3 regions of the Bacillus sp. C-3-6 genome follow, and region 1 is predicted to be linked to each of the others. Evidence: riboswitches for the same ligand, from Rfam matches in the RefSeq annotation. Region 1 holds a riboswitch; each other region holds the start of a gene.
The links. A riboswitch is a leader RNA that binds a small molecule or an ion and turns the genes downstream of it on or off. The one in region 1 is predicted to bind lysine.
Positions count from the first base shown of each region.

Region 2: linked by a shared signal. The riboswitch ahead of ACW0JX_RS14970 (amino acid permease) and the one ahead of ACW0JX_RS04525 (amino acid permease) in region 1 are both predicted to bind lysine.
Region 3: linked by a shared signal. The riboswitch ahead of ACW0JX_RS08945 (aspartate kinase) and the one ahead of ACW0JX_RS04525 (amino acid permease) in region 1 are both predicted to bind lysine.

Region 1 covers NZ_CM137247.1:879,652-882,942, reverse strand. Annotated here, with positions in the region: gene ACW0JX_RS04535 (DUF3626 domain-containing protein) at 1-39, opposite strand, end outside; gene racE (glutamate racemase) at 152-982, opposite strand; lysine riboswitch at 1,184-1,365, shown strand; gene ACW0JX_RS04525 (amino acid permease) at 1,512-2,936, shown strand; gene ACW0JX_RS04520 (ABC transporter permease) at 2,997-3,291, shown strand, end outside.
Region 2 covers NZ_CM137247.1:2,901,276-2,904,566, reverse strand. Annotated here, with positions in the region: gene ACW0JX_RS14970 (amino acid permease) at 49-1,515, opposite strand; lysine riboswitch at 1,628-1,821, opposite strand; gene ACW0JX_RS14965 (GNAT family N-acetyltransferase) at 2,142-2,591, shown strand; gene ACW0JX_RS14960 (sulfite exporter TauE/SafE family protein) at 2,628-3,291, opposite strand, start outside.
Region 3 covers NZ_CM137247.1:1,720,836-1,724,126, forward strand. Annotated here, with positions in the region: gene ACW0JX_RS08940 (VOC family protein) at 1-406, opposite strand, end outside; gene ACW0JX_RS08945 (aspartate kinase) at 635-1,864, opposite strand; lysine riboswitch at 2,067-2,253, opposite strand; gene ACW0JX_RS08950 (DoxX-like family protein) at 2,445-3,291, shown strand, end outside.

The sequences.
Region 1 (3,291 bases):
ATACTCTAAAGCAAATAATTGAGATCTTGATAATTCCATAATCAAACCTCTCCTTTAATTAAAATGACCTTAATCATTTCAATTAAAAGTGCATTTTTTCCTTCTTATGCAACTAACCTAATTTATTGAACAAAAAGTACTTTAATACAGTCTAATTACAGATACGAGCATTCTTTACGGGTAAATCCACACATTCTACAGAAATGTGATATCCTAGCCATCGCTCAGCAATATGTTCAAATGATAAAACAGATCCCGTTGTAAAAAAACGATGCTTCGGATTCAGATTGTCAGACAAAATTCCTTTGTGCTGTAAAATGGTACTTAACTCTATCGCTGTTTCTTCTGCAGAACTAATAATCGTTACAGCCTCTCCTAGTTCCTTTTTAATATAGGACTCTAAAAGTGGATAATGCGTACATCCAAGAATTAACGTATCTATATCTTCTTTCGTTAATGGAAGTAAAGCTTGTTTCACTTGCTGCGTGACATATGCTATATCTTCTAATCGATTTTCTACAACTGTAGCTAAAGTCGGACACGCATGACTATACACTTCCAAATATGTATCAAGCTCATGTAATGCTTTTTCATACATATTAGATTTTATCGTACCTACAGTTCCAATTACTCCGATTTTCTCTTTCTTTGTTACTTTAATTGCCGCTCTTGCTCCTGGATGTATAACGCCAATAACTGGAATGGAAAGTGCTTCTTGCAGCGCAGTCAATGCAGCAGCTGCAGCAGTATTACATGCTACGACTAGCGCTTTTAATGGAAACTGTTTGAGGAACTCAACCATTTCAAATACGAAAGATTGCACCTCCTCTACACTTCTTGGCCCATACGGGCAACGCTTATTATCACCAATATAATAAATGCTTTCTTTAGGCAATTGTCTTATAATTTCGCTCGCAACTGTTAATCCCCCAACTCCCGAATCTAACACACCTATTACTGAATGTTTATGACATACAGACATTTATTTCATCCCCTTTTCAATCATCTAGCGCCAATAACATGTATTATATTACGAAAATTCAAATATCACATAACAATCCCTCTTACTTTTAATCACAAACTCTTCTCTATAATCTGATTATTACTATATCCATTGACGTATAAAAATACATTTGTTACTCTTAAAGACGTTAATTTAATATTTAAATCCTCATTCGTATCTCGGTGAGGTAGAGGTTGCAATCATTAAGAGTATCATTTCAGGAGATGTAGTGGCATTGATGAAGGAATGAGAAAGGAATGGTTGCCGAAGTAAGTCGTGTCCACCATGCACGCTTGCTGGGTCTGCATTTAATAAGTGCAGAACTGTCACAAACGTTTCGTTTGTGGAGAGCTATCGAGAGGTATGTCGTGGGTTTCTTATAAGATAGAAAGCATGTAGCGGCAGATTACGTGCTTTTTTTGTTTTGTTTGGGACTTCTCTTCTCTACTAAGAAGACATACATATCTCCTCGCTTGACTTGGTTATACTAACTTTGGAGGTATTTTCTATGCAACAAAAAAAATGGGGCTTTTGGGTACTAACAGCTTTCGTTGTCGGTAACATGGTTGGCGCTGGTATTTTCATGGTGCCAAGTACGTTGGCACAAACAGCAAGCCCACTCGGTGTCACTTTAGCTTGGTTAACAACAGGGTTTGGTGTTTTAATGCTAGCTCTTGTTTTCGGTAATTTAGCAATTCGTCGTCCTGATTTAACGACAGGACCACAAAGTCATGCATATGCTTTATTCTCAACACCAAAAAAGAAAAAAATGGCTGGATTCAGTATGGTATGGGGATATTGGGTTGCAAACTGGGCAAGTAACGTTGCCATCATTACATCATTTGCGGGATATTTATCACTCTTCTTCCCAATTATGAAAGATACGCGACTACTATTTTCAATCGGTTCTTTTAACATAGAAGTCGGAAAACTAATTACATTTATGATTTGTTCCATCTTACTTTGGGGAACTCATATTATATTAACAAATGGTGTAAGCGGAGCTGGAAAACTAAACTTCTTAGCAACAACAACGAAAGTAACTGGATTCCTTTTATTCATCGTCGTTACGTTATTTGCATTCGAAGCTTCTAAATTTGGACAATGGTACACACCGATGATTGATAAATCAGGTGCATCACACGGTCTTCTTTCACAAGTAAATTTAGCTGCTCTTACAACGCTTTGGGCGTTTATCGGAATTGAATCAGCCGTTCTTTTATCAAACCGTGCTGTTTCTCCAAAAACGGTAAAACGTGCAACAGTTGCGGGATTACTTATTACAGTTGCGATTTACTTAGGAATTACAATTTTAACAATGGGTGTACTTCACGTTGATAAATTACAAGCTTCTGAACGTCCATTAGCAGATGCATTAAACGCTGCAATGGGTCATGGCGGCGGGAAACTGATGGCATTACTTGCTCTTACTTCCCTGTTCGGTTCTATCTTAGGCTGGATTTTATTAAGCTCAGAAGTACCATATCAAGCAGCAAAAGAAGGTTTCTTCCCTTCCTTCTTCACGAAAACAAATAAAAAAGGAAGTCCAATTTACTCATTACGATTAACAAACATTATGTCGCAAGTGTTCCTATTCTCAACATTATCAGGAACCATTGCGGAAGCTTATACATTCGTTATTACCGTATCAACACTGGCCTACCTCATTCCATATCTCGTTTCACCAATCTTCCAGTTAAAACTAGTCGCAACTGGTGAAACATATAAAAATGAAATGCGGGCAAGAATTACAGATGGCATAGTCGCAGTTATCGCACTTTGCTACGCACTATGGGTTATTAAAACCGGCGCATCCGATATAAAAACGTTCCTTCTCGGAATTGGTTTATTCGTAATCGGATTTGCTTTCTATCCATTAATGAATCGTGATCAGAAAAAAAATAACGAAAAGAAAAACGGGCAAGTTGCATAACGCAATTTGCTCGTTTTTTCTTTTGTAAAACATATATAATAGAACAAAGAGGTGAAAAACATGTCAATCGAATCGCTATGGAGCAGTCGCTTCCAACAACATATTCAAAATATCATTACATACTTTGCACGTATGATTAACGGTTTACTATATAGCTTTATCTTTATTTCATGCGTTGGTGCATATTATTATGCTCAGTTTCTAAAAGCATCTCCTTCTAAAGGAATATCTTTAATAATTATAACGATTGTACTTACATTCATTATAACGAGATGCCCTATCCGTACATTTATTCAAAAACCTGATGCTGTCTATTTACTAGCACTAGAAGAGAAGTTAACATCTTATTTCAAAA
Region 2 (3,291 bases), 2.0 Mb from region 1:
AGGTTTGCAACAAAAAACGAGCAAACAAATTTGTTTGCTCGTTTCACTTTATTTTAGTTCACATTTATCAAGTGGAATCACTTTTGTTTTTTTCGTAAATTTATAACCTAACCATAGTACTAAGAAGAGTGGTAAACCGATGTAAGAAACGAGTACACCGTTCCAATCAATTGCTTCACCCATAAATGCGCCGTAGTTTTGTCCTAAAATTACGATGATACAAAGTGTAAATGCGAAGATTGGACCGAATGGGAACCATTTTGCTCTATATGGTAAGTCATTTAAATCTTTTCCTTGTGCGATATATGCTTTACGGAAACGGTAATGACTAATTGCAATTCCAACCCATGCGATAAAACCAGACATTCCGGATGCGTTTAATAACCAAATGTATACAACACCATCACCGAATAAAGAAGCAATGAAAGCAATACTACCAACAATTGACGTTACGATTAACGCGTTAACAGGTACACCGCGGCTATCTAATTTACCAAGAAACTTTGGTGCTTTTCCTTGGCGTGCTAAATCCCAAAGCATACGAGTTGATGCATACATACCAGAGTTACCAGCAGATAGTACAGCAGTTAAAATAACAGCGTTCATAACAGAAGCAGCAAAGGCAACGCCCGCTTTTTCAAAAATAAGTGTAAACGGACTTACTGTAACATCACTTGCAGCAAGGCTTTCAGTTGTATAAGGAATTAATAAACCGATAACGAGAATCGCAAGGATATAGAATAAAAGAATACGCCAAAAGATTGAACGAATTGCTTTTGGGATATTACGTTCTGGATCAGACGTTTCACCAGCAGCTACTCCTAATAGTTCAGTACCTTGGAATGAGAAACCAGCTGCCATAAACACACCGATAATTGCCATGATACCGCCGTTAAATGGTGCATCTGCAACAGTGAAGTTTTTAAATCCAACCGTTTCACCGCCCATAATTCCAAAAATCATCATGAAACCAACAATTAAAAAGATAATAATTGTAACTACTTTAATAAGTGCGAACCAATATTCAGATTCACCAAACCCTTTAACAGATAAATAGTTTAAAAGGAAAATAATAGCTAAACATAATCCGCTCCAAATAAGAGAAGGGGTATCTGGGAACCAAAATTTCATAATTAATGTTACGGCTGCAAGTTCAGCAGCAATCGTAATTGCCCAGTTATACCAATAGTTCCATCCAAGTGCAAAGCCAAGTGATGGATCAACAAATTTTGTTGCATACGTGCTAAAAGATCCAGTAACAGGCATGTAAGCTGCAAGTTCAGCTAAGCTTGTCATTAAAAAATAAACCATAATTCCAATTGCGGCGTATGCAATTAATGCGCCACCAGGTCCAGCTGTATGGATGACACCACCGCTGGCAAGAAATAGTCCGGTACCAATTGTACCACCGAGAGAAATCATCGTAAGGTGACGAGATTTTAATCCGCGTTTTAATTCACCTTGTCCTTGTGTAGTTTGCGTTTTAGAGGTAGATTGATTTGTTGCGCTATTCATGTTCAACACTCCTTTTCTTGTAGGTTAGGAAGGAGCGGGGGAGAAAAATACAAAAAACCGCCAAAGGAATTTGGCGGAACGTTTCACAAATAACCACCCCATCATACCCTTCCGTTAAGATAGCACCCCACGTTTACACGGTAATTTTGTAAACGTGACAGTTCTGTTCCTTTCGGAGACAGCCCCAGCTCATATTTCCAGAGAAGAAATATAAACTTCGGCAACTTTTCCTTTCAAACGGAGTCAGCTGACATTCTCTGTGTCTCGTCCGTTTTACTATTAAAAGTCGCAACCTCTACCTCATCGGATTGATGAGGATTTATATATTGCTAAGATTTTTAATATATGGCAATTGTAATGACTTTCTGAATATATTGCAAGATATTTTGTTAGGAAAAGTCAAAAAATATCGGTTATTGTATAGGAAACGCTTGCAAAACTCCACCCGAACCTACTATTATGTAGCAATAAGCAAAGAAAAAATTGTTATACAAATGTTTCGCAAAAAATATTGAAAAACCCTCTAAATTAAAAGAAAATTCAGAAAAATATAATTCGACATTCATAATAAAGCCATATTATTTGTTATAATTAGAGTAACGTTTAAGCAAAAAGGGGAAATCAAAATGAAATTAGAAACAGAAAGGCTCTATATAGTGCCGTGTACAGAAGAGAGGATTCAAGTCGCTAACGAGCAAGGATACAATAGCGGCCCGCATATTGTAGGGCATGTAAAGAATGTAAAACAAGATGCAACTTTATTGCCATGGGGGGCGTGGTATGTTCTTCGAAAAGAAGATGATAGCATTTTAGGTGATATTGGGTTTAAAGGGAAACCAAACGAGGATCAAACAGTAGAAATTGGCTATGGATTCATTGAGAAATATTGGAATCAGGGCTATGCAACAGAAGCTGTAAAAGAACTAATCGATTGGGCTTTCAAAACAGGTGAGGTAGAAACAATAATTGCAGAGACACTTCTAGATAATTATAGTTCGATGCGTGTTTTAGAAAAGTTACATATGAAGAGAGTAAATGCTACAGAAACGATGATTAATTGGAAAATAGAAAAATAAAAAATACCGCTCTAAATTGGGCGGTATTTCTTATAGTTATGGTAGCATTTGCTTCTGATCATTCGGATACTCAGCCGTTGACGTATTAGGACGATTGGAATGATTACGAACAGCAATGAAAATAGAAATAATAACGACAAGACCAACTGCAACGTAAGAAAGTGAAATAATAGTTGGATCCACTTTAAATGTAGTAAGCAGTGTACGAATGTTTGTAAAGATAATAAGACCACCAACTAATACGCCAAGTAAATGAGAAGGAACGATGCGAACTAGCCATGCCGCGATTGGTGCCGCTACGATACCACCGAGCATGAGAGAAAATACCCAAACCCAGCTTACTTGTTCCCAGCCAAGTGAGATGAAGAAGCCAATTGTTGCAGCAAGTGAAACAGGAAATTCACTCGTATCTACAGATCCAATAACTTTTCTAGCTTCATTTCCTCTTGCTAGAAGAACGGGGGTCGTAATCGGCCCCCAACCACCGCCACCAGTTGAATCAACGAACCCAGCGAATAAACCAAGCGGTACAAGTTGTTTTGCAGACATACGCTTATTTGAAGTGACAATTTGTTTTTGAATGATGAATCGTAATAAAATATAAACCCCTAAAGTAAATAAAAATACGGAAATGTACGGTTTGATTACATCTCCAGGCAAGTTACTTAAAAAACATGCCCCAACAAATGCGCCGATTGCC
Region 3 (3,291 bases), 840 kb from region 1:
CTCCACGAATGTAGCAGAGACGATACGAGTTCTCGTACTGAACTACTTCGCTAACGAGCTCTGCACCATGCTTAGTGAGTCTGGATACCATTTCGTCAATATCTTGAACGGTGAACATGACGCGTAGATAACCGAGGGCGTTTACAGGAGCTTTTCGGTGATCTGCTATAGTAGGAGGGGTGAGAAATCGCGAAAGTTCAATTCGGCTGTGGCCATCTGGAGTGACCATCATAGCAATCTCTACGCACTGAGAACCGAGTCCAGTTACGCGACCAGCCCATTCACCTTCGACATTGGCTCGACCTTCGAGATTCAAGCCAATCTCCTCAAAGAAAGAGATTGCGTCATCAAGGGATTCTACAACGATGCTGACATTGTCCATTCGTAGTAATTTGTTTTTTGCCATAGTCTTATCTCCTTATGTATAAAAATTTATTATTTAATCATCCTCATAATTATACTACTAAGTAGTTACAAATTCCTTTCAGTCAAAAACACCTTGTCATAGTATAGGAAAATGTGACAAGGTGTTTTTTTATATGTCATATAGCATCTTGTTAACGAACAGCTTTTATTTAATAGGAAGGAAGTAGATTAATATGATTTTTTTATAAGTGTTACTGAGCATATCAAATTAGCTCATTTGTACTAAAGGCCCAATTTTCGCCATAAATGATTGATGTAGCGCCTCAACCCCTGTTACTAAATGAAGGCGGTCAATAACGACAGACACTTTAATTTCTGATGTACTTACCATTTTAATATGAATATCTTCTTCTTTTAAAGTAGTAAACATATTTGCAGCGACACCAGGGTTAGATACCATGCCAGATCCTACGATTGATACTTTTGCTAAGTGATTTTCATGTTCTACAGATTCGTAGTGGAGAGTTTCTTGATTTTGTTCCAAAACTTTTAAAGTTTCTCTTAAATCATTCGAGTGAATGGAGAAAGAGAGATGTACAGTTCCTTCATTTGTAATACTTTGAATGATGATATCTACATTAATGTGTGCTGCTGCTAATGTAGAGAAAACTGTTGAAAGCGAGCCTTGTTCTAGTCCTTTAATTGTGACACGTGTAATGTTATCCTCAAATGCAATACCTTTAACGATTGATTGTTGTTCCATGTTACATTCTCCTTTTACAATTGTTCCGTTTTCTTGTTCCATACTTGAGCGAACTTCTAAAACTACGTTATGATTTTTAGCAAACTCAACAGCGCGCGGGTGTAATACGCCAGCACCGAGATTAGCAAGCTCTAACATTTCGTCATAAGAAATTTCGTCTAATTTGTAAGCGTCTTTTACAACTCGTGGGTCCGTTGTATATACGCCTGTCACATCCGTATAAATATCACATTTTTTTGCTTTAAGTGCAGCGGCTAGTGCGACAGCAGTCGTATCAGAGCCACCACGGCCAAGCGTTGTAATTTCATTTTCTACACTTATACCTTGGAAACCAGCTACGATAACAATTGTGCCTTCAGCAAGATAAGATTGAATACGATCTGTATGAATGTCAGTAATCCGTGCACTACTATGTACAGATTCTGTCGTAAGACCAGCTTGCCACCCTGTTAATGAAATTGCACGATAGCCTTTTGCTTGCAGTGCCATTGTTAATAATGAAATAGTTACTTGTTCTCCTGTAGATAGAAGCATATCCATTTCACGTTTACTTGGATTTTCTGTAATAACGTTAGCGAGTGCGACAAGTTCATCCGTGCTTTTTCCCATTGCTGAAACGACAGAGACAACGCTATGACCTCGTTCATATTCTTCAATAATTAAATTTGCTACATGTTGAATGCGCTCGACGCTTCCGACAGAAGTGCCACCAAATTTTTGAACAGTTGTTTCCATTACAAATTCCTTCTTTCGTCTATTTTTAAGAATAGATTAGGAAATATATAAATCCCAATACTCCTGTAGTTACCAGAAAGACAAACAAAAAACACCATCTCAAATAAGTGAGGATGGTGCTGTTACAGGAAAAGGGAAACAGAAAACGGAGCTAATAAAAAAACCGCCAAAAAAGGAATATCATAAAAAATGATATCTCTTTTTTGTAGATAGCTCTTCATACGTACACGTCTGTACATATGACAGTTCTGTTTCTATTCGAAAACAGCCCCAATTGATAAATGCAGAGAAACTTATCAATTTCGGCAATACTTCCTTTCATCTAAGTTCATAGACATCTCTGTGTCTCCATTAGAATACTCATAAGTATCGCAACCTCTATCTCACGTTTTAGGCGAGAGTGTTTGATTTATGAAGTTGTTGGTAACATTTGTTTTATAATAATTTAAATTTTTCGGGGAATCAAGTGTTTTGTATATATTTTAAAAATTCTTTCTTTTTCTGAGGGAGTTTGTGAAAAATGTAGCAAAATAAATTCATTGCATGTACATTAAACTTATAGTGCATAGGAGGTGGGAGAATGAAAAGGAAACAGCCTATTTATGTTGCGACAAAAATGAACACGACGATGGGAAAATTATGGGAATATACGCAAGAACCAGATATACATACAGAGTGGGATGCTCGCTTTACTGAAATTTCGTATTTAGAGAAAAAAGAAGGAGAACCACAGAAGTTTTTGTATAAAACAAAGATTGGATTTGGGCTTGAAATAGCTGGAGAAGGGGAATCAATAGGTGAAATAAGAAAAGAAACTGGTGAAAGAATTTCTTCTTTAAAATTTTGGACGGATAATACATTATCTCTTATTAAAATAGGACGTGGTTATTGGAAGTATACGCCGAATAAAGAATACATCCATTTTGAGACACAATATGATTATGATACAAGATTTGGTCGTATAGGAAATGTGATAGATTCCTATATTTTTCGTCCGTTATTAGGTTGGGCGACTGCTTGGAGTTTTGATGCCTTAAAATTATGGTTAGAAAAGGGGCTTCATCCTAGGTTACTAATTAGAAGAACAATGACGTATTGGCTCGTATGTTTTTTATTTGCTTTTGTATGGATATATCAAGGGATAGTGCCAAAACTACTTTTTACTCATTTAGAAGAAGTAAAGATGCTTTCTGTATTAATCGGTTCAAATGAAAATAGTGTATATATACTTAAAATAATTGGGGTGTTAGAAATAATTTTCGGTGTTGTATGGCTGTTGCCAATAACAAAACGAAAATTATTTATACTGCATATTATTGTATTACTAGTTTTAACATTAGCGGCAGGATTTACGAATATTGCAAGCTTTACAGGGCCGTTTAATCCGATTACATTAAATGTTCTTCTAATGGGGTTATCAATTGTCG